DNA from 3 places in the Clostridium thermosuccinogenes genome. Region 1 is predicted to be linked to each of the others. Evidence: riboswitches for the same ligand, from Rfam matches in the RefSeq annotation. Region 1 holds a riboswitch; each other region holds the start of a gene.
The links. A riboswitch is a leader RNA that binds a small molecule or an ion and turns the genes downstream of it on or off. The one in region 1 is predicted to bind cyclic di-GMP.
Positions count from the first base shown of each region.

Region 2: another riboswitch for cyclic di-GMP. It lies ahead of CDO33_RS13685 (LytR/AlgR family response regulator transcription factor); the one in region 1 lies ahead of CDO33_RS09700 (EAL domain-containing protein).
Region 3: another riboswitch for cyclic di-GMP. It lies ahead of CDO33_RS06720 (HD-GYP domain-containing protein); the one in region 1 lies ahead of CDO33_RS09700 (EAL domain-containing protein).

Region 1 covers NZ_CP021850.1:2,211,625-2,219,819, forward strand. Annotated here, with positions in the region: gene CDO33_RS09695 (putative bifunctional diguanylate cyclase/phosphodiesterase) at 1-1,095, opposite strand, end outside; gene CDO33_RS09700 (EAL domain-containing protein) at 1,550-2,254, opposite strand; cyclic di-GMP riboswitch class I at 2,399-2,485, opposite strand; gene CDO33_RS09705 (ABC-2 transporter permease) at 2,780-3,442, opposite strand; gene CDO33_RS09710 (ABC transporter ATP-binding protein) at 3,432-4,301, opposite strand; gene CDO33_RS09715 (GntR family transcriptional regulator) at 4,303-4,677, opposite strand; gene CDO33_RS09720 (AraC family transcriptional regulator) at 4,968-5,879, opposite strand; gene CDO33_RS09725 (hypothetical protein) at 6,085-7,326, shown strand; gene CDO33_RS21260 (GDSL-type esterase/lipase family protein) at 7,661-8,195, opposite strand, start outside.
Region 2 covers NZ_CP021850.1:3,103,943-3,112,137, forward strand. Annotated here, with positions in the region: gene CDO33_RS13680 (sensor histidine kinase) at 219-1,586, opposite strand; gene CDO33_RS13685 (LytR/AlgR family response regulator transcription factor) at 1,599-2,339, opposite strand; cyclic di-GMP riboswitch class I at 2,499-2,585, opposite strand; gene CDO33_RS13690 (transposase) at 2,651-3,853, opposite strand; gene CDO33_RS13695 (S1C family serine protease) at 4,064-5,353, opposite strand; gene CDO33_RS13700 (hypothetical protein) at 5,853-6,140, shown strand; gene CDO33_RS13705 (sensor histidine kinase) at 6,370-7,764, opposite strand; gene CDO33_RS13710 (response regulator transcription factor) at 7,780-8,195, opposite strand, start outside.
Region 3 covers NZ_CP021850.1:1,552,414-1,560,608, forward strand. Annotated here, with positions in the region: gene CDO33_RS06685 (GlsB/YeaQ/YmgE family stress response membrane protein) at 1-111, shown strand, start outside; gene rpmB (50S ribosomal protein L28) at 458-646, opposite strand; gene recG (ATP-dependent DNA helicase RecG) at 887-2,989, shown strand; gene rsmD (16S rRNA (guanine(966)-N(2))-methyltransferase RsmD) at 3,116-3,700, shown strand; gene coaD (pantetheine-phosphate adenylyltransferase) at 3,721-4,200, shown strand; gene CDO33_RS06710 (ATPase) at 4,252-4,689, shown strand; gene ylbJ (sporulation integral membrane protein YlbJ) at 4,723-6,021, opposite strand; cyclic di-GMP riboswitch class I at 6,237-6,320, shown strand; gene CDO33_RS06720 (HD-GYP domain-containing protein) at 6,499-7,656, shown strand; gene CDO33_RS06725 (branched-chain amino acid aminotransferase) at 7,712-8,195, opposite strand, start outside.

The DNA of each region.
Region 1 (8,195 bases):
TTCAAGTCCGATAATCTTTTTAATTTTCAAATCCAGTTGAGGTTGATAGTACAATTCAAATTCGCTTTTTGCCAATGCCGATCGCAAATGCTTTTCTATGATAATCCTCTCGTTCAAGGCCTTGTCCATGCACTTGTCATACATAACATAGCCATTTTTCCCCTGGCTTTTGCTCCTGTACATGGCAATGTCCGCACATTTCAATAATTCAATTATGCTCTCCCCATGCTCAGGGTAGATGGCAATTCCAATGCTTAAAGTTGTGCTCATCAAAATGCCGTCTACCTCCAACCCATCCACAAAGCCATTTAATATATACTCTGCAAAGGATACCGCATCATCATTGCTCTTAATATCCTTCAGGATGATGACAAATTCATCCCCTCCGATTCGGTAAATGGAGCATTCCTCATTTAAAAGAGAGGACAGCTTTTCACCCACTTTGGCTATGAACTTATCCCCAAAAGCATGTCCCATGGTATCGTTGACATATTTGAAGTTGTCCATATCAACAAAAAAAATCGCTGCTTTGTTCTTTTTGGGACATAAACTATTGATGCTGGCATTTTCCAAAAGGGATAGCTTGTTGGGTAGTCCGGTCAGCGTATCATTATATGCGAGATAATGCATCTTTTTCTCATTTTCAATAAGCTGATCATATTGCTGTTTCAATTCTTCTTCGGAAGCTGCAATTTCCTCATATAAGGACTCCAATTCCTCGTGGGCGGCCGTCAGCTCCTCATAACTTCTCATGAGCTCTTCTTCGGATTTTTTGATGCGTTTAAGCAAACGATAGACCAGCAAAAACAGAACGACGGAGGAAACTATCACATATGCCCAACCTTTCATAATGCTGACATAGGCAAAAATTTCCTTGTCCTGTATAATATCTGAGATAATTTTGTCAGAAAAGGCAATCCACAGGAAGCCCAAAAACGTGCATAGAATAGATAATCTTGCCGATAAATATAAAGGACTAAAATCATTAACTGCCTTTTCTTCCTTTTTGAATAGAAGGCTGAATCTTGTGCCTTTACTGTTTTTAGTTTTACTGACCGCCACAGCCAGTGTTTTTAGAAGCTTAATAGGTGACAATGCGCTACCCTCCAAGACTTCAAAGTTCGTAAATATCACAAGAGCATTAGTTTCATATATCATTTTACTCCTTGCATAGCTATATTTCTACCCAAACAATTTATGATTAAACATATTTTTGCATTAACATACAATACATGTATACAAATACTATTTTATCATAAAAAAAAGCTCAAATAAACCTGAAACTTAACAGATTTATCCAAGCTTTTAAATAATCATATTATGCCACTGCCATCTTTAGGGCAAAACGATTGTTCTGCCTTTATCCCGTGGTATACACGGAAGATTTCTCTGTATGCAACAACATCCATCGTTGTTTCTCTTTATTCTATCCCTTATCAACTTTTCATTCCAGTACATAATGCATAAAAATTAATCCGTCCTGTCTCTGCAAATTATGTGTCATTACATGACAATTTCCGACAGTTCTTTCTTATAATACATTAAAATTCTACAGGATTAAATTTTCTTTAGGCGATGGTTTCCCCAGGTAATATCCCTGGCCATAGGATATGCCCAAAAGTTCAGCGGCATTCAGGTCAGCTTCTGTTTCCACACCTTCTATTATCAATTTCGTTGAATCTACAAGCAGATCAACTAAAAATCTTACAATTCTTTGTTTCCTGGGATTTACGGCGAGATTGCTGGCAAAATATCGATCCAGCTTTATATAGTCAGGTTCTAACTCTATCCACTGTTGAAAAAAAGAATATCCTGCTCCCATATCATCCACTGCAATTTTAACACCTCTCGCCCGAAGTCCCCTCGTCACCTTCTTAAGCTCCTTCCAGTTTTCAACCGGCTCATTTTCCAGAAGCTCCAGCACCACAGGCATATCCTCGGGTATATTGGTATCCCACCAATATAAAAAATTGCCTTTTAAAAGCGTGGAAGGAAATATGTTAATAAATATGAGGTTTGATTCATTTCTAAAGTTATTTAATGCAGTCTTGATAGACATAAGATCCAGTGTGCTCTGACAGCCTTTTTCCTCGGCTTCTTTGAATATCTGGTTAGGGGAAATGTGTAATTTCGAAGCGTCTCTAAGCAATGCCTCATACCCTATAATGCTTAAATTCTTCAAGCAGTATATGGGTTGAAACCAATGCGTTATAGAATAGTTGAACTTGCTGTCATCAATACTGATTTTCCGCAACTTAATCTCCTCCACTAACACTGACATAAGTAGCGATTGAGCTGCCTATGTTATAACTTCATGGAAAGAGATTAAGGGGTCAGGCGCATTTAGAGTGATCTTAAATTGCCCGATCCTTTCCCTGCTTTCAATACCTATAACTTCACTGGCAACCCAACCGTCATGGCATTCTCATGCTTTAGACTTGTGGCTTTGCGTCCTCACCTTTCGATGAGTTTGCCTTTTTCAATGCAAGCTAATTAATGTAAGAATAACCTTTTCCATACAGTAAAATTATTCCTACCAAGTAATAATTTTATCACAACTTTGTCATTTTTCAATATATTATCAAATGTTTTGTAATCTATTATATTGTTTTGTAATCTAATGTAATATTTTGTATCCTGTGTTTATGCTTATTGACATCCTTATACAGCATACTTATTCATGCACACACAAAGAAATCCTGCTTTATATCAAAGCAGGAATCAGCAACCTTTAATGTAAATTCATATTTTGTCATTTGGTTTTTTCACATTTGTATCTTTAAAATTCCCTGTTCTTATAAAATTTCACCGACAATCCGTAGGACAAGGCTATGAAAGCCAATAATGCAACGGCCTTCAGCAGCAGTATGACCACATCTCCTTGGGACCATATAAATTTTGTTATGGCTCCGTCTAATGCGACCCTTTCCCACTCCTGAAAAACTTTCATGATGTATGAAACACCAAAGAATAAGCAAAAGAACAGCAAGAATCCGACTATCCTGGATTTCGCAAACCCGAATTTGAAAAATACGGGCAGGTTCAAGCCTGTCATGATGCTGATCGCAACCATTCCAACCATAAAGCTGTCCAGTGTCATTGGATAAACTTTGATGGGCGCTCCTGAAAGCAATAAAAGATTAGAAAATATAACATAGCCCACGGTAGCCATCAAAAAGAAAACATATACAGCGAGATATTTTGCGGCTACAACCTGGCTCCTTTTTATGGGCAGGCTGTTTATCATTATATCTGTCTTGTTCTTTTCATCATAAGCACAGGATGTCGTCAATAGAATATATACCACCCCTGTGGCCGCTGCGGAAAAAACAACCGATTCCATATTCTGAAAGGCAAAAATCAAAGCAAGAAGATAAAGAAGGCTAAAAGCCACATATCTTTTTTGTATCAGCAGGTCTTTCACGATCAAACTATACAGCATTCTGTTCCCTCCTTGTATGATAAAGCATTATCTCCTCCAGGGTAGGTTTTTCTATAAGGATTTTGTCGCCATACTTTCTTTTTATCTGATTTTTGTCTTTGGTCAAGGCTTCAAATCCAAATCGGTTCTGTCTTACCCCTACGAAATCACGAGATGCATCTTTCCCCAGAATCTCTTTTCCGCCTTTAACCATACCGTAATTGCTCAAAATATCGTCCTTGGACTCACTGAAAAGGATTTCTCCATTGTGGATCAAGGTTACATAATCTGCGATCTTGTCCAGGTCCGATGTGATATGGGTTGAGAAAAACACCGCTTTGTTTTCATCCTGTATCACCTCGGACAAAGTTTCCAAAAGCTCGCTTCTTACCAGTGGGTCCAATCCCGAGGTCGGCTCATCCATGATGAGCAGGTCGGCATTGTGGGATAACGCTATCGTCAGAGATAGCTTCATCTTCATACCTTTTGATAACTCCTTGATTTTCTTTTTCTCCGGCAGCTCAAACTTCTTGATGTACTTCTTATATGCTTTTTCATCCCATGTTTTGTAAAAAGGCTCAATAATCCACTTCATCTCCGAAATCGTCAGCTCTTCATAGAAATAGTTTTCATCATAAACGAAACCAATCCTGTTCTTTATCTCATGCTCAAATTTAACATTATCCTTCCCGAAGACCTTGATTTCTCCCCCGTCCTTCTTCAACAGGTTCATAATAAGCTTGATGGTAGTGCTTTTTCCCGCACCGTTAGGGCCTATAAAGCCCATTATATATCCTTTTTCCAGCACCAGGTCAATACCCTTGATGCTAAAGTCCCCATAACTCTTGCGCAGTCCTTTTATTTCCAAAATCGGTTCCATCTTATCCCTCCTCATATAATATCTTAAGCATTTCCGACAGTTCTTCCATTGATATTCCGACGGTCCGCGCAGCCTGAACCGCTTCCGCCAGCTTCTCTTCAATTATCCGTATCCTGGCCTCTTTTAGCAGATCCTTGTTTTGAGCTGAAACAAAAGACCCCTTTCCAGGAACACTCACAATGTAGCCTTCCCTCTCCAGCTCTTCATAAGCTCTTTTGGTGGTAATCACGCTTATTTGCAGTTCCTTTGCAAGGTTCCTTATGGAAGGAAGCATCTCTGCTTCTGCCAGTTCTCCGTTTATGATAAGGTTTTTTATTTGCTCCACAATCTGATCATAAATGGGCTTATCCGAAGAGTTTGATATGATAATTTTCAACCATTCACCGCCCTTCAACAAATATACTGTATATATAGTATATATACAGTATATTTTATATTTACAGTCATGTCAATATGCATAAATAGAAAATTTTCACTTTTTGAAAGGTAGTGAATTATCTAAATAAAAAAGCTCATATTGTTCTTTTCATATTCTCAAGGCTCGAGCAATATCTTACTCCTGTATGCTGCTTGTAATAATCTTGTTTATCCCGTTTTTATATCAGCTCAGTATAAATCACATTAATCTGAAAAATATTTTCTGAAACATTTCTGACAGGCCTGTTGTTAATTCCGCATGAAAAAATCCGCATTGCGGTTTCTGTAATTCTGGGGAGAAACACCGTTTTTCTTTTTAAACAGATAGGAAAAATACGACATATTATTAAATCCCACTTTATAGCATATGTCAGCAACCGATTCACTGGAATTCAGAAGGAGAGCTTCTGCTTCCTGAAGCCTTAAGTTGTTGATATATTCGGTAGGCGTTTCGTGATAATACCTTTTAAACTGCCGGGTGAGATGCTCCTGGCTTTTTCCGCTCAACCGCACAAAAGCAGCAAGCCCCTGGGTGAAATTTTCCGGCTTGCGCATATCCTTGCAGGCTTTCACAAGCCAGGGAGGAATCAAATCACTGACCGGCTTGAGTTCGCTAAACTCCAGCAAAAGAGTGGAAAGCAGGCTGTAAAGAAGCATACACCGGGATGAGTAAGGAAAAGACTCCCCGGGCAGAAAAAACAGATTTACTTTGCTGACAAGGGTATTCCATAAATGGTGATCCATGTTTTCCAACTGGTATACAACATTACTGTTCCGCTTAAAGTCCAGTCCAACAAGACTCAGCAGCTCTTCCAGAAAAGAAGCCGGAAAAGCGATATTTGTAATGATGGAGGATGAGGATTCATTTTCAATGGAATGCGAATCCCCCGCAAATATAAATGCCACAGATTGTGAAGTCAGCATATGCGCTTTCCCGTTCAAATGATGTATAACGCTTCCTTTCCTGACGAGGAAAAATTCACAAAAGTCCTTGTGGGAATGAAAATCAGTAGTGCTTTTCCTGAAAACGGTGTGGGCCGCATGCACCGGTGAGTCCGGAGTCCGGAACATATCGAAGGTATATGTCTTGGGTTTTTGATTATCGATCAAAGGCATAGCCTTCATCCTTTCGGTGATATCAAAATAGTTAAAACATATCATTATATCAGATTATTTTTTATCAATATAATTATATAATTAAAATGCACAAATAAACAGTCAAATTTGACAGGTGGAGCAAAATATTTTAGGACAGACAAAGCTAATGTTTTAACTCTTTTATATAAAATCCAGGTAAATCCTAAAGGACCGTACAGAAAACTCATATACTAAAACTCACAAATACTATTATCAAGGGGTGTTAAAGATGTATTTCAGCAAACAGGATGTGGAAATCATCAGGGAACTGGCCAAGGAAGTAGCAGAGATAGCTGCCCTTCCGGTACAGGAAGAAAAAAGAAAGCTTTGGAAAAAGCTAAATGGCCTTAAACCCGAAAGGCCTATGGTTATGATGGATCAACTGCCCTGGCATGAGATGGACACCGACGGGGAGTTGATAATCCGGTCGGAACATCCTTTTTCCCAGTGGCTGGAGGGCAATTTACGAAGGACGCTCTATCTTTGGAAGCATATGCCCGTAGATATGGTGGTGGAGCCTTATGTGGAAATTCAGAAAGTAATACACGGCACTGACTTTGGCATACAGGCTAAAGAGGAGACCACTTCCACCGACCCGAGAAATAGCGTGGTCAGCCACAAATTTATTGATCAACTGCAAACCGAAGATGATTTGCAAAAAATCAAATTTCCCAAGGTATGGTATGACAAGGAAGCCACAGAGAAAAACCTTGAGATGGCTCATGAACTATTGGACGGAATATTGGACGTGCGTTTGCAAGGCTGCCTGCCCAATATTCATTCATGGGATCAGATCAGCATGTGGAAAGGCGTGGAGAACTGCCTGTATGATCTGATAGACAGGCCTGAGTTCATTCATAAGCTTATGACAAGGCTTACCGATGCATACTTATCTTTACTCGATCAACTGGAGGAACAGGGTCTTTTAGGATATAACCAAACAACCATACATTGCACCGGCGCCTATACCGATGAGCTCCCCGCCCCCGGATTCGACCCTGAAAAGCCGAGAGCCAAAGACTTATGGACTTTCGGGCTTGCTCAAATTTTTTCAACTGTTTCAGCTGAAATGCATCAGGAGTTTGAGCTGGACTACAGCAATAAATGGTTTGAAAGATTTGGCCTGGTATACTACGGCTGCTGTGATCCTCTGGACAGAAAGCTGGACATTGTAAGAAAAATACCCAATTTGCGAAAAATATCCATGAGCCCTTGGGTCAACGTGGAAAGAGGCGCAGAAGGTATTGGAAAGGACTTTGTGTTTTCCAGAAAGCCCAATCCTGCTTTCCTGGCTGCAAGCCAGTGGGAACCGGAGCTTGTGGAAAAGGATCTGATGGAAACCCGGGATATATGCAAAAAATACGGATGTCCTGTGGAGTTCATTCTGAAGGATGTGAGCACGGTATGCTACCAGCCCCAGAGGTTATGGGAATGGGCAAAAATCGCAATGAGAGTGGTTGAATCTGATTAGCAGGAATTGCATATTATAATCTAATTTGTATTGAACTGGTCAGGAGTAAGGATTGTTTGCTTAACGGGAATAGGATTGCTCACTTATCAGGTGATAATAGTTTCATACTCAGCAGAAGTGAGTTTGCTCAATCTCTGGAATAAATTTGCTTAATTTCTGAGATAAGTTTGTTTAATTATCAGCAATTGAATTTATAAATTACCATGGATGAGATTAATTAATGCAATAGTCAAGGATTAGCGTATTTTGTGGTAACATAAATAGCCCCGTCATGCCGGCTTCCATCAGCCGGCGCAACGGGGTTATTTTATTGATTATTTTAAATTAAAGCATGTCATCGGCACAAATACTGCTTTAAATTCCTGGCCACCACCTCATAACCCTGAGGTGAAAGATGCAGCCCTTCCCTGGTGTAAGAAAGGTCCAAGTTTCCGTTTTCATCCAGCATCTTGCTGTACAAATCTATATAAATGGCACCCTTTTCTTTTGCCAGCTGCTCCAGCTTTTCGTTTACCCTGATGATCTCCTGGTTTTTCCTTACCGAAACCGCATCATGGTTAATTTTCGGGTGGTCCGTATTATTGACCGGCAGGATGGAAATCAGGTGTATCTTGCATTCTGGCAGCCGCTCCTTGACTTTGTCCAGGCATAATGATATATTTTCCATTATTTTTTGCTGTGCATTGCTTCCGAAGCTTGCAAAATCGTTAGTCCCGATGAGCAGAAACAACTTGGAAGGACTGAGCTCAAAAATGCTCTCTTCCAATCTTCTCAGCAAACCTTCGGTAGTGTCTCCTCCAATACCTCGATTGTAAACCGGCATATAATCTTTAAGCATTTCCTCCAAGGGAAATTCCTGGGTGATGGAA
Region 2 (8,195 bases), 890 kb from region 1:
GTCCATTTATTCGTAAAATCAGAACGAAAAATGTAATGTAGAAGGTGATTTACTTCTTTATACTTTAAAAACAAAGAAAATCTTACCTATCAGTTCGTATTATTTATGTCAGTACTATACTCACAAAATGAAATGTATATGAATATAAAAAAACTAAGTATTTGGTGCCTCCCTACTGTAACATATAAACTGAATGTTCATTATTGTAATCAGAACAATTATCGCTTATATTTATTCCAAGGAATATAAATCATAAATTCCACACCGGTATAGCCTTCAGGCTCTCTCAATTGTAATTGACCGTCATAACGATCTATAATCTGCTTAATTATATATAGCCCAAGACCGCTATGCTGTTTAATGCTTTTAGTTGTATATCCGGCAGTAAAAATATTTTGCCTAGCATTTTGAGGGATGGGGCTGCCGTTATTGGATACCTTTAATTCCAAACCTAGCTTATTGCATACTAGAACTAAGTCTATTCGTGGGGAACCATTCATTTTTACTGCATCTAAAGCATTATCCAGAAGGTTACCGGTTAATTGAGTAAGATCCTCCGGCGAAAGTGGAAGAGAACCGTCTTGTATTTTTACATACCAGTAGAATTTGATTCCATTGATTTTTGCTTCCTCATGTTTTGTACTTATAATAGCCGCTAATTCCGGAGGTTCAATTTTCAGGAGGCTTCCTATGCGGCTGACAGTATGATACAGATTTTCGATATAGGTTTCTGCCTGGTCGTAATGACAAGCCTTTATATATCCATAAATGGCAGTAAGATGGTTGTAAAAATCATGACGCTCAACCTGCAAACGCAAATGCAAATTATGTCTCTCTCTGGCATAATGAATCTCTGTTTCCAATTTTGCATCGCGTTCTATGACTTTTAGCAGATATCCGGATACAAATATCGTAGCTAAAACAGAAATCAATAAAACAATGCTACCAACTTCTACTAGGGTTTTCAGTGTAAAACTGGGATAAACACCTGAATTGTAGGCATGAAAACTAAGATTTAATAAAACAAGCATTAAAGCTTGTACCAGACATAATGCCAAAAGACAATTTTGCCTAATGAGTTGCTTTGTTGTTCTTTTGTCAGACTCATTTTTTATTCCCAATTTTTCTGATATTAACGGTAAGCGCCATCCTCGTTTGCTGATGATATACGCTAATATTGCTAGTAAAATCAAGTGAGGCAAAGTAAAAAGTATTCTTAGCAAAGGATCAGAGATGATTTGTTCAAGATTTAAATTAAAAATCCAAGCCAGAAGTGGAACGGAGATTCCCTCCGCCAATCCCAAAAACACACTTGAAAGTACCATTACAACTGCTGAAGTATGCCAGCGCAATCGGAAAAAGAGGTTCAAAAATATAGTCATGAGTGCTACTTGTGATATAGTATGGATACCAAAACGTACTGGCATTGTCCGGATACTGAATGAGAATATCGAAGTCAGCAGGGAAAGGATTATTACTACAAACGGTGACTCCCGTTTCTTTGTTAATGCTAGTACCATATAATACAAAACCAGGCTTTCAGGAACAGATACACCTAAAAAGGGGATTAACGGCATAACATCCATCGCAATACCCCCTTAGACATTATAATCAGAATACTTCATTAGCTCAGACATACGATCACGGCTAAGTAAAGCCTTGTCTTCACAATTATTGAATTTTACCTCATAATACGATGAATTGGGAAAAGAGACTATCTTTTCAATCCGATCGGTGTTTATAATGAAAGATTTATGGGAACGAAAGAACATCTTTCCTAAGTACTTCTCCAGTTCCTGCAGGGTTTGTCGGGTTTTAAATTTCCCGTTGGTACAGGAGATAAGGGTATGACGTCCGGACTTTTCTATATAAAATATCTCATCCAGCTTTATAAAGACTCGTTCACTGCCCAGATTTATTGAAATTCTGCAGGTCTCCGTATTTTGGGAAGTATTACTCTTTTTTGATATTTCCAGCATCTTATATATGCGTCGGAATGTAGATTTTACTCTATCCTCATCAATTGGCTTTAATATGTAATCGGATGCATACAGTTTGAATGCATCGAGAGAGTATTCCTGATGTGCGGTTATAAAGACTATTGCTATATCCGGTTTTATTTCTCTCAGCCTCTCGGCTAACTCTATTCCTTTCATATCAGGCAGCTCAATATCAAGAAAAGCTAAGTCCGGGTTATGCTCTATTGTAAGCTTTATGATATCATTAGCATTTTCCGCTGTTCCAACAACCAGAGCCCCTTCAAGCTTACTAAGAATCGAGCATAGTAAAAGCATTACTCCATGTTCATCATCAGCCATTACAACTTTAACCGGCGACATACTCACCACTTCCTTTCAGGATTCCCTGGCAAACTTGCAAACACCTTTCCGGCAAATCAAAGTCATAATGGCTCAAAGTCGTTACTATAAGTAATAATGGTTGTATACATAAAGGCTCACTGATGTTATAAAACACCAATGAGCCTAAAGCAGCTTAGTCCCGGCAACCCGGCCATCATAGCGGTAAATCGCTTTAGACCCGAGGCTTTGCGTCCTTGTCTTTCAACAAGTTTGCCTTTATCGATTTTATTTATTTTGATAACACTTACTATTATATACTATAAATGAGCAAATTTCATACCAATAAATGGTTATATGGCTATACCAAGCTCTTCATTGATCTTTGACAACGGAATACCATGGCAAGCTTGTTCGTAAACATAGGCAATCAAGTTTTGTTTAATTTCATTGCGTACATGTTTACGTTGAATACCCAGGGTACGGCAATCATCAGATGATATGCTTATACAATAGGCATAAGCGAGCACAATAATTGTCAGGAATCGCCGGATTGCCTGTTTTCCACGTACCTGGTATCTATCAAGTTCAAGCTGCATCTTGTTATCCCTGAAGAAGATTTCTATCGTCCACCTTTCGGTGTAAGTTGATAGAATAACTTCTTCTGAAAGATTACATGTGCTGTAAAAAACATGCGTGGCATTTTCTTCAAACAGCTTGTTTTCAGGCCAACTAAGCAGTATTACTCCGATTTTAGGGAGCCTCTTGATAAACCCGTTAACACGGTGAACCCAGTACTTCTGATTGCCCGCGGTGACAAGGCGGACATCTTTTTTAGTAAGGGTTTTCACATACGCATTAACTTTCTGTCCTAATCTTGGGCCTCCTTCATAATAAAGGACCCTGTTGGCCTTCAAAGCACCAATGTACTCAAAACCTCTGCTATGGGCAGCTTTTATTACAGAACAGGCACTATACCAATTGTTTCCCAGGACGTATACCTTTGTCGGAAAATCCGGCAGTGCTTCGATTATTTGACGCACCATGTTGATTTTACTCTGCTTAACCTTATCATAAAGTTCCATATAATAAGGCAGCTTTAGTCCCCCGCATTCCAGAAGCACACATACGATCTGGTGGCCGTAAACACGCTTTTTCCTGAGATGCGAATGGTGGAAACTACAACCTTCTGTTGGTCTCAAAGCCTTTGACGAGGGCTTTGTCTTTTCGGAAATAGTATCATCCAGTATCGCATATACAGGACAGCCTGTTTTCCGGGCTTGTAAGCTTATCTGTGCCAGTACGTATAACTGGTATTTATCCATAACAAGGCTTGTAGGCCATGGTGATCTCGATAAAAACTTCCAGATGGAAGTCCGGTGAACATTACGCATGCTGAGTTCCGGTACATTCTTGATTTTTCCACCAAAGCCGCCTTGCATAGCGGAAGCAATTATGCTTGTAAGGTTTGCAAGTTGAGGCTTTGTAAGTAAAAGTGTCAGTCTTAATGCAATAAGGAACTTCCTTAAACTTTCTGTACATGTTATAATGTTCATCGAGGCATCGTCAATCCTTTATCTTTTGTGTTAGCAACAAAAATATCGGATTTTTCGGTTGCCTCATTTAGTTTTACAAATTATGTTAGCGTTTTTGCTCCTTTATAGTTATATACTAAAAGCCATGTTGAAATTTGTCAAAGCGTGTTATTTTCCTTTTCAAGTTTCTTCATGTTCATCACTAAAAGGCCTACTCTTATCCCCCAGCTTTTATTTCTCTTCAGAGAATACCAGCTTTAAGGTTTTCTTTCCATCTTCTCTCACAACAACAACATTTACTGTATCACCTGCTTTATAGCCCTTCTTAATCTCATCCAAATCTTTCATAGTTTTGGCTTCCTTATCAGCAAGACTTACAAGTATATCTCCCTTCCTTATTCCGGCTTTATCTGCGCCGCTTCCCGCTGTCACGTCCATTACATAGATTCCAACTGGCAGTCCATACTGATTCGCGATTGTCTCGGTGATCTCCATACCTGAAATACCTATTAAAGGCCTTCCCTTAACATATCCAAACAATATCAACTGGTCAATAATCGGTTTCGCATCATTAATTGGAATTGCAAATCCCAGGCCTTCAACTCCAGCAACAGAGATTTTAATTGTGTTAATCCCTATTACCTGCCCCTGCGAATTTACAAGTGCCCCACCACTATTCCCGGGATTAATTGCTGCATCTGTCTGAATCAAGTTAAGGGTTTTATCATCTGCAGCAACCTTTCTATCCAGTGCGCTAACTACTCCTGCAGTTACAGACCCTGCAAATTCCATTCCCAAAGGATTGCCAATAGCAACTGCCAATTCCCCTACTTCCAACTGGGAAGAATCACCAAGTTCAGCTACAGGAAGGTTTTCCAGTTCGATCTTAATAACAGCCAAGTCGTTTTTACTGTCACCTCCTACATATGTAGCTTTTGCCTGTCTCCCATCCGGAAGAAACACCTCCAATGTAGAGTTCTTACTTGCATTATTCTTAGGGTCTGCGTATTCTACTACATGATAGTTTGTCATGATATATCCATCTTGGCTTATGATAACACCAGAACCCTCTGCTTTAGACTGTCCCATCTCTACTCCGAAATACCTGCTTTGCGGATTGGCTACAGACATTCTGATGCCAACTACTGAAGGCCCTACTTTCTTCGCTATTTCAGTTACGGTAGAGCCTTTGACAAGAGCAGTTTTTATTACCCCACCTCTATCTATTGAGCTACTATTGGAGTTATTAATAGTCGAAACGATACCTGCCTTTTGTATCAATGCCTCCTGTTTTTTTAATTCACCTGAAAACTTTGAATATAGAGCTCCACCTACTGCAGTACTGCTTATTAAGGAAGTTGCCAAAACAAGAGATATATAAGTTTTTAAATTTGATTTTTTCTTTGTACTTACTTGAAATCTTTGCGAGGTATCCACCTGTTCAACCCTATTTACCTCTTCCACAATATCATCGGATTCATAATTATAGCTATTTTCATACGAACCAAAATATTCATTCATATCAAACACCTCTCAATTTGTTAAATATCTTATGGACTTATCGTAGGAAAAAGATGTGAAGATTTAATGGAGAATATATGAAATAATTGTTAATAGTATTAAAATAAAATATTAATGCATTAACACATTAGTAGCTGCTTAAGCAACGAAAAGCGCGAGCAGGGTGTATATTATATCTACTCAGACGTCATAAAATTACTTTAACGTTAATATTGAAGACTATAATATATAAATGAAAAAACTTTATGTTGAGAATATTGACATTTCATTAAGAAACTCATATATTCTCCAGCAAAGCTTTTGACCCAATTTTTTTAGTCTTTCTTCTTCACTTGTACTTTTTTTCATAAAATCTACATATCTAACTGCTAAAATAAAGGCCATAGCAATATATAAAATTTGTATATGTTGTAGAATGATTGAGTTAGCAGCTAATTAAGCTGTAATAGGCGGAAAATGTTAAAAGTCTGAAGATCCGTATTAATAAGGAGGACGGAATATGAAATGTTGTCACGGAAATGACAGGCATCAGGAAAATGAACATAAAGGTAAGCATAAAGGTCATATATCACATATTTTGATGATGATGTTGTGCTGCGGCGGACCAGTAATTTTAGTGCTTCTATTACCATTGATAGGAAAAATCCTTCCCGGAACCAGCATCTATTTATCCAAAATCATACCGTTTCTTTGTCCGATTATGATGCTTGTGATGATGCCAATGATGTTTAAAAAGGATAAGGGAAATAATGCAACCGAGAACAAGCAACTAAAAGATAATGTGTAAAAAATCATGAAAAAAAATATAGAGTAATATATCCCCCCAACAAAGATTGATTTACAATGTAGCTAGTCCTTAAGTCTCAGGATTTAAGGGCTAGCTATGTTTCTATGTTATTATTTAGCAAGCTCCCTTGCTATAAGCCATGACCTTAAGAGCGGTTATAGAAGAACAGGAGTAAGAAAAAAGATAGTGACCCATGACAATCCATCATCCTCAAGTAATAGATAGCTATTTAGCCGAGCTGCTTTGGTAATGATATAATAAATTCTGTCCCTTCATCAACCTTGCTCTTTACTTGAATCTTCCCCTTGTGTGCATCAATTATTGCCTTTGTGATTGTAAGACCAATTCCGGCACCTCCGGTCAACCTGTTTCTTGATTTATCTGCACGATAGAAACGTTCAAAAATATGGGGTAAGTCCTCTGGGGGAATCCCTTTCCCAGTATCTTTAACAGTTATTTCTGTAACGTCATCGGCACCTTTAACTATAACCTCCACTACACCCCCCTGTGGAGTGTACTTTTGAGCATTTGACAGCAGATTTATTATTACCTGGCTTATTTTATCCTTATCAGCAGTTACTATCTCTTTTTCACCTATAAACTTTACATCTATATCCTTATTCGCAAAGTCATTCTCGAAGTTCTGTATAATATGCCGGATAAGCTCCGAAATATCAAAGCTTGTCTTGGTAAGGATCAGGTTTTCGCTCTCATATTTCGCTAGCTTTTCAAGATCCCCTACCAACCTGTTTATTCTCATGATTTCTTCGTGGCAGCTCTTTAGCCTCTCGGTATCAGGCTTCCAAATACCGTCAATCATTGCTTCCATGTGGCTTTGCAAAGTAGCCAGGGGGGTTCGTAATTCATGGGCAACGTCGGCTGTGAGCCTTTTTCTTAAGACTTCCTGGTTTTCCAAGGTTTCAGCAAGGTTGTTAATGGTTTCAGTAAGCTGAGTAGTCTCCTTTGTACTGGATGGTTCAGTTATCCTGCCATCAAAATATCCTTTTGAAATCATTTGAGCTGTGGCTATAACCCGGGAAATGGGTGTACTCAGCCTTTTTGCCATTACCGAGCCGAAGAGAAAGGATAAAATAAGAGAAAATGCGCCAACACCCATAAGAAGTCTGTTTATAGTATTTATAAACTCCAGATCACTATCATTAAAGTAATATGGGCCATAATAACCGATTACAACTTTTCCGACTTCACTCAGCTTATTTGTAATAGGATAAATATTTTCTACATATCTGCCTTCCCAGTTGGGATAGCGGCTGCTCATGTTCTTTGCTATATGAGCCAACATCTGCTCGCATAGTGCATTATCATGAAACTTTGCATCCCATATGATCTTTTCCGAAGAATCCACCAACTTTATAATCATTCCTTGTTCCAAAGCATTAATACAAATGTTCCCAATAGCTTCCGTATCCCATTCTCCACCAGTTTTATACTGCTGATTGATTTGAGAAACAATTTCCTTATTCTTCCGTTCTTGGTTTTCTATGATGTAATCCTTAAAATGTTTGTCCAGCAACAGGTTCGTTATAACACTGATCATGAGCACAGAAATAAGAACTACAGAAATGTAAGATAGCGATAACTTGGTTCTCAAACTATATTTCATAACACAATCGCCTTCCTATTCACCACCAAACCGGTAGCCTATTCCATGAACAGTTAAAATGTATTTTGGGTTTTTTGGGTCGGATTCAATTTTTTGTCTGATGTTCTTTATATGGGTATCAATTGTTCTGTCATAGCCATCGTAATCCTCACCCCAAGCCATATATATCAATTCTTCCCTGGTGAAAGTCTTATCAGGATATTTTACCATCGTTAACAGCAGCTTATATTCATTAGGAGTCAAATTGATTGCTTCCCCATATCTTTTCACCTCATATTTCAAGGTATCGATGACCAGTTCATCATTGTTTAAAGTTATAAAGCTTGACAATGGAATTAATGCGTCACTTACCCTTCTCAAAACTGCTTCAACCCTTGCTACTAATTGCCTTGGGCTGAAGGGTTTTGTAACATAATCATCTGCTCCGATAT
Region 3 (8,195 bases), 660 kb from region 1:
GCCTTTGGTCCTTCGGTGGACAGCCTTGCACTATTTCCCTCCATAATCGGAGCAGCTGTATTCGTGTTTTTTCTTGGGATATCAAAAAGCGTTTTAAAGCAGGCAAAATAGCAATCCTTGCTGCATATGTTCCGATATTTTTGCAAAGGGACAATCACAAAAAAATTCCTGCTGAATATATTGTTGGTATCCATACCTTTTGAAGGGGGCGTAATTATGCGGATACTGGTACTCAAGATGCCTAAGTTCCTGGGGAATTTTTTAAAGAGAGTTTTAAGAATGAATTAATAAAAAGACACTATAGTAAGCGGAGTTTATCCAGCAAATATAATGCCGCTGAAACTCCGCGGTTTTTATTTATAACCGCATTTATCCGATAGCTTCCAATTTAATATCAATATTTTCAACATAAAAAAAGCGTATCGACGCTTTTTTTATGTTGAATAGTTTTTTTCTTTTATACTGCTCTTGTTACCTTATTTGAACGCAAGCATCTCGTACAAACATAAGCTGTCTTTACAGTTCCGTTATCAACAACCTTAACTCTCTTTACGTTAGGTTTCCAAGCTCTATTTGTCTTTCTATTTGAGTGGCTTACCTTCAAACCAAAACTCATGGATTTACTGCATACATCACATTTTGCCATTTATACCTACACCTCCTTTTAAACCGGAGAAATACTATACTTTAATTGCTCTTTAACTCCGTAATAAAAACATATTAATTTTATCATATAACCCGGAACAACTGCAAGTTTTTTTGTTAACAAACAGGAAAAGTATTAGCAAAAGATTGTACTATATATTAAAATATTGTATAGGACATCGCAATATAAAGTTATAAATCGGTTCCGGAAAGCTTTGTCCATGCTTATTATGCAACATTAATGATGAGGTTATTAAGCATTATGGGTACAGATGCGAAGGATATTTTAAAAAGGTCTGTAAAGACGCTTAAGGGTATTGGAGATTCAAGAGCAAAGCTTTTTTACAGGCTGGGAATATATACAATTGAAGACTTGATTACATATTTCCCCAGGGAGTATGAAAACAGGAGCAATGTGAAAAAAATAATTGACCTGGAGGATGGCGAGTCCTGCACTTTTGAAGGAACGATAGCATCCGGTGTTTCCGAGTTTCGCCCGAGGAGAGGACTTACCATTTACAAGCTGCTTGTAAGGGATGAAACAGGGACAATTGCGGTTACCTGGTTTAACCAGCACTATGTCAAGAACATCTTTCATGTGGGGGAGAGGTATTTATTCTTTGGAAAGGTGAGCAGAAAATTCAGGAGCTTCGAAGTGCAAAACCCTGTTTATGAAAAATCCGGAACCGGGGAAAGAAAAAATACCTGCAGGATAGTACCCGTATATCCTTCAACGGCAAACCTTACGCAGAATATGATCAGAAATGCGGTGAGCAGCGCGCTGGAGTTGGTTTCAGGGAACATGGAGGAGATACTGCCCCAGACTGTACGAAGCAAATATCATCTGGCAGAGATAAACTATTCTCTCAGAAATATACATTTCCCCAATACCGAAGAGGATTTTAAAATAGCCAGATACCGCTTGGTTTTCGAAGAGCTTTTGCTTTTGCAGATGGGCTTGCTGAGCATTAAAAATTCTTTTGGGGAGGACCGGGAAGGAATTCAATTTAAGCCTGTAGATTCCATGGAGGAATTTATAAAGAATCTGCCTTTCCAGCTTACCAACGCCCAACGGAAGGTTTTTAAGGAAATAGAAAAGGATATGGAGTCGAAAAGGGTAATGAACCGGTTGGTGCAGGGTGACGTGGGCTCAGGAAAAACAATAGTGGCGGTGATGGCACTTTATAAAGCAGTTAAAAACGGTTATCAGGCTACTATGATGGTCCCGACGGAAATACTGGCAGAACAGCATTACAGGAGCGTCAACAGCCTTTTGGAAAAATATGGAATAAAAGTGGAGCTGCTGACGGGAAGCCTGACCAAGAAGCAGAAAAGCGAGATTTTGTCCAGGGTTGCATCGGGGGAAGCAGATATTGTAATAGGTACCCATGCATTGATCGAAGATGACGTCCGTTACAACAACCTGGGGCTGGTAGTGACGGATGAACAGCATAGGTTTGGAGTACGCCAAAGAGCAGCGCTGTCCAAAAAAGGTGAAAATCCTGATGTGCTGGTTATGACGGCAACACCGATACCCAGGACCCTGGCTCTCATATTATACGGAGATCTGGATATATCTATAATAGATGAGCTTCCTCCTGGCAGAAAACCGGTTAAAACATATGCTGTGGATGAGAGCATGCGGGAGAGAATCAATAATTTCATAAGAAAAAAGGTGGCAGAAGGGCGGCAAGTGTACATAGTCTGTCCACTGGTGGAAGAATCCGAGGAAATTGAGGCCCAATCTGCAACCGAACTGGCTGACCGGATTGCAAGGCAGGATTTCAGCGACCTTAAGGTAGGCCTTATCCACGGTAAAATGAAGCCGAAGGATAAGGATGCGGTTATGAGGAGCTTTGTCGAAGGTGAAACAGATATACTGGTTTCCACAACAGTCATTGAAGTGGGAGTCAATGTGCCCAATGCGACAATAATGGTCATTGAAAATGCCGAAAGATTTGGTCTGGCACAGCTTCATCAGTTAAGAGGAAGAGTAGGGAGAGGAGAACATCAGTCTTACTGTATTTTATACAATAACGGAAAGACCCAGGTGGCTTCAGAAAGAATGAAGGTTATGGAAAAGACCAACGATGGCTTTGTGATATCGGAAAAGGATCTGGAGCTGAGAGGTCCGGGGGAATTTTTCGGAACCATGCAGCATGGAATACCGGACCTTAAAATCGCTAACCTCTATAAGGATGTGGATATACTAAAAAAGGCCCAGGAAGCTGCCATTAACATACTGAAAGAGGACAAGCTCCTTAAGAAAGAAGAAAACAGGCTCCTTAGAGAGACGCTTATATGCAAGTTTAAGAACAAGCTGGATGAATTAAGCCTAAACTAATTTGTCGTGCCATCGACTTAAGGCTGTTAAATAAAGAGTAAGACATGTTTTTATGGTAAACTTTATGTTGACATTTATTTACTATAGTATAAAATAACATATATTAAATACTGTGAGGAAATTTGCTTGAAAATTGGAGGAATGGCTATTTTAAGGGTTATTTCAGGCAGTGCCAGAGGCCATAAGCTGAAAACTCCCGAAGGAGACTCAACCAGGCCTACTTCAGACCGAGTAAAGGAATCTTTGTTTAATATTTTGACACCTTATATTGCCGGCGCCCATGTTCTGGACCTGTTTGCCGGAACAGGGAATTTGGGCATAGAAGCTTTAAGCAGGGGAGCGGAACATGTTGTTTTCGTAGACAGAAGCCATGTATGCTTCAGGATTATAAATGAAAACCTTGAGCATACAAAGCTGAAGGATAAAGCTACTGTGATTGCCGGTGATGTGGCAGGCTCCATAAAAAAATTGCATGACCAATCCAAAAAGTTCGATATTATATTTATGGATCCTCCATACAACAAAAATCTGGTGGATGATACTATAAACATTTTGACTAAAAATGATATAATGAAAGCTGATGGCATAATAGTTGCAGAAATGGATATAGACGATAAGGTTTCGGAAAGGTACGGACCTTTTAAGCTCACGAGGAGCAGGAAATACGGAGATACCGTACTGGCATTTTACGTGAAAACCGACGATATTTGACACAAGGAAGGAAGATATTATTGAAGATATGTGTATATCCGGGGAGCTTTGACCCGGTGACAAACGGACATTTGGATATCATACACAGAGCGTCGAAAATATGTGATAAATTGATTGTGGCAGTTCTTGTAAATCATAGCAAAACGCCTGTATTTTCGCTGGAAGAACGTGTTGATCTTTTAAAATGCGCTCTGAAAGACAGGCCTGATATAGAAGTGGATAGTTTTTCCGGCCTTTTGGTCAACTATATGAAAAAGAGGAATGCTACTGCCATTATAAAAGGCTTAAGGGCTATATCCGATTATGAGTACGAGCTTCAGATGGCGCTTACTAATAAGACACAGAACCCGGAAATTGAAACCCTTTTTATGATGGCAAGTGTTAATTATTCCTTTTTAAGTTCAAGCATTGTTCGTGAGCTGGCAAAAAACGGCGGGGACATCGACGGACTGGTACCGGATTGCATAAAGGATGCGGTGCTCAGAAAATTTAGAACTTAGGATAAAACATCATCAATTACCTGAAGCAATTCTATTCCTGGGGGGAGAAAGATGGAGATACTGGCTATTTTAGAGACACTTGAGGATTTGATAGAAAAAAGCGTAAATGTTCCGGTATTAGGAAAATGCCTGGTTGACAAGGAAGAAGTTCTTGAAATCATCAAGGAGATAAGGCTTAAGCTGCCTGATGACATCAAACAGGCGAAATGGGTCAAGGAAGAGCGTCAAAGGATACTGCTGGAGGCACAAAAGGAAGCCAACAATATAGTCAAGGAAGCGGAAAACAAGATAGCAGCTTTGGTTGATGAGCACGAAATAACAAAAAGGGCTTATGAACAGGCCAATGAAATTATTGCCAATGCCCAGAAGAATGCCAGAGATATACGTTTGGGAACCAGAGAATATGCCGACAGCATCCTGAATAAGGTGGAAGAAATTTTAAGAGATACTATAGATGTTATAAAGAGCGACAGAGAAGAGCTGAAATAGCCTATCGAAGTTTTGGCACATAAAACGGCTGATTTATAAGCCGGAGTATCCGGTTTTTCTATTTCTCCGCTTTTCTTTTTTGCGGGCAGCTATAAAAGATATCAGAAAAAGGACTGCCATCAAGAAGACCGACAAAACCAGGTACCTTACGGAGTTAAAGAAATTTCCCTGAAGCCGGACCAGAGCATCAGGATGCTCTGCTATAAATGCCGGATGAGTTTCAAGAAGATCCGGCCAGACTATATTTAATAATATGTTGGAATAAACTCCTGCAAATACGCCTTGAAGGAATTTTCCCAACAGATATGGCTTTATGCTGATGTCGGTGCCGCCAACCATGCTGATAACCTGGGAGTGAACCGACAATCCTGCCCATCCCATTATGAAGCTGGCGGCTGTCAGACGGTGGATTAATGGAGAATACTCCGCATTAGCAGCCATGTTTACCCCTGTGGTTATTTCAAAGAATCCGCTTATTATTGAAGCCGATATTTCCTGGTTTATTCCCAAAGGCCGAAGAATGGCGGATACAGCATCCGATAGACTTTTTATAAATCCGGTCTCCAGCAGCAGATTGATGATAACTGAGAAAAATATTATAAAACCGCCGATAGCCAGCAGTAAATTTACCGAGTTTCGCACGGCATCTCCGAATAGCTTGCCCGGATTAAGGGCGGCATGGGAAGGTGCCAGCTCATTTTTCAGTCTTTTCAACAAATTACCTTTAAAATTGTATCCGGAACTTTCTTTTTTTCTGCCGTAAAATCTGAAAATGATTCCCACCGTAGTGGAGGCAAGTACATGGCATCCCAGTAAAAACAAACCTAATCGGGGCATTTTAAACATACCTACGGAAACAGCCCCAATTATAAAAAGAGGTCCGGAATTATTGGTAAAGGTAAGAAGCCTTTCTGCCTCAACTTTGGTCAATAGTCCTTCTTTTCGCATTTCTGATGTAATTTTTGCTCCGACGGGATATCCGCTGGTAATACCCATGGCAAAAGCAAAGGAACCGCATCCCGGCACATTAAACAAAGGGCGCATTACCGGCTCCAGTAGAATTCCGACTGCTTTTACAAGCCCTGTTTTGTTCAACAGTTCCGATGCCACAAAAAACGGGAACAGGGACGGAAAAACTATCTCAATCCACAGTTTTATCCCTTTATAAGCTGAAGCAACTGCAGTTTTCGAGAATATGACAAGGCATATAATAAAAAGGACACACAGGGAAGGTAGAACCAGATTCTTAAGGTAAATAACCTTGAAGGACCGGCAACTGAATGCCAGTGATATGATGATTAAAGCAATAATAATGTAAAAATACCAGCTCATGTGCTACCTCCCATAACAGCATCTATCAAATCTTATTACGACTTTTTAAAAATATGCATACCATATAAACTGTTGTTTTTCATAATATTGACATTCCTATATGTTATATGATAAGCTAATGCCGGTGTAGGTCTATAGGATTATCCATGTAGTGCTCAATACTCACAAATCCGATAGTACTACAGGATTTTTTTTCCATGATCTATTTAAAATGCTTATGAAAAGGGTAAACCTGCCGAAAGGCAGGGGCACAAAGCTGCGGGTCTAAGGTGTTGCACTATGACAGCCGGGCTACCATAGCATGACATGCATGTATATACTATTGTCATGGCTTTGGTTTAGCCATGACTTTTTGTTTAACGTTGGGATAACGGGGTAATTAAATTTAGCAAAAGCATATGCAATAGCTAAAGCTTACAGTCTAACCAACTATGGGCTATCATTCATGATATACGACATAACAGGGAGTGTAGGAATTTGCGTCTGGTACCAATTAATAGTGTAAAAGAAGGATATTTTCTGGGAAAGACATTGTATGATACCAGCGGCAGGGTACTGCTCAAGCAGGGTACCCGCTTTAATAAAATGCTGATTGAAAGCGTTAAGAAGGCTGGAATTCAAAAGATTTATATAAACGATGAGTTTAGTGACAGTGAGATTGAAGACATAATAAAACCGGAAATAAAAATCAAAGCAGTAAAATCTGTTAAGGATTTATTCAGCCACGTAAAGAAAAAGGAAAAGGCATATAGGACAAAAGCAGGCAGTCTAGGAAGCAGTTCTCTGCTTAGAATCCAGGATGAGCAGATAGAAGATGTGCAGGAGGTTTCCAAGTCGATAGTTGAGGATGTTTTGTCCAACAGCAATACATTGATCAATCTTGTGGACATAAAAACTGCCGATAATTACACCTACGAGCATTGTGTAAATGTAGCGGTGCTGTCTCTGGTGCTGGGTATCGAAATGGGTCTTAATCAAAAGCAGCTCAGCGACCTTTGTGTCGGAGCACTTTTGCACGATATAGGAAAGGCGTTTACACCTACCGAAATACTGACAAAACCTGACACCCTGGATGATGCGGAGTTTAACATCATTAAGAAGCATCCCGTGGACGGATATGAATACATAAAAGATGATAATAACTTAGCTTCCGCCGTTAAGGTTATTGTGCTGGAACATCACGAAAAGGTGGATGGAACAGGTTACCCCAGGGGCTTAAAAGGCGATCAGATACACAAGCTGGCAAAGATCATTTCCGTCGTTGACGTATACGATGCGTTGACATCTGACAGACCATACAGAAAAGCGGTTTCTCCCAGTGAAGCATTGGAGTTGATAATGGGAAGCGCCGGAAGGCATTTTGATTTTGAAACAGCTCAGGCCTTTGTTAGAAGGGTGGTACCTTATCCGATAGGGACTTTGGTCAGGCTCAGCAATGGAGATGTCGGAGTGGTGGAAAGCATAAAACCTAATTTCCCACTGCGTCCTACCGTAAAAGTAATAAGACAGAATGCGGTAGATGTGGATATTGAGGTGATTGATCTCATGAAGGAGAACAGCTTGGTTATTGAAGGCATACAATATGATTATCCGAACCTGTCGATTCCTTATTATCTGAAACATGCGAAAGCATAAAAGACCGCCTGTATTGGAAAACAGACGGTCTTTTCTCATACTCTAATTATCCTTTTTATTTCACCTCTAAGGTCCAGCCGAATTCATCCTTAAGCCTGCCGTTTTGAATTCCGGTGATGGTGTCATAGATTTTCTGGGAAAGCTCTCCGATTTTACCGTTGTTAATGATCATTTTTTTGCCTTCCCAGCTAAGCTCGCCTATGGGTGAAATTACAGCGGCGGTGCCGGTTCCAAAGGCTTCTTCCAGGGTACCGTTCTCAGAGGCTTCGTACAACTCCTGTATGCTCAGCCGTCTTTCGGTTACTTTTACTCCCCAATGATTCAGAAGGTCTATGGTTGATGCCCTGGTTATTCCCGGAAGTATACTGCCTTCGAGAGCCGGAGTGATTACTTCTCCGTTGATTTTAAAGAAGACATTCATAGAACCTACTTCTTCGACATATTTCTTTTCAACTCCGTCCAGCCACAAAACCTGGACATAACCTTCATTATGGGCTTCGTCCTGAGCTTTCAGGCTTGCTGCATAGTTTCCTGGAGTC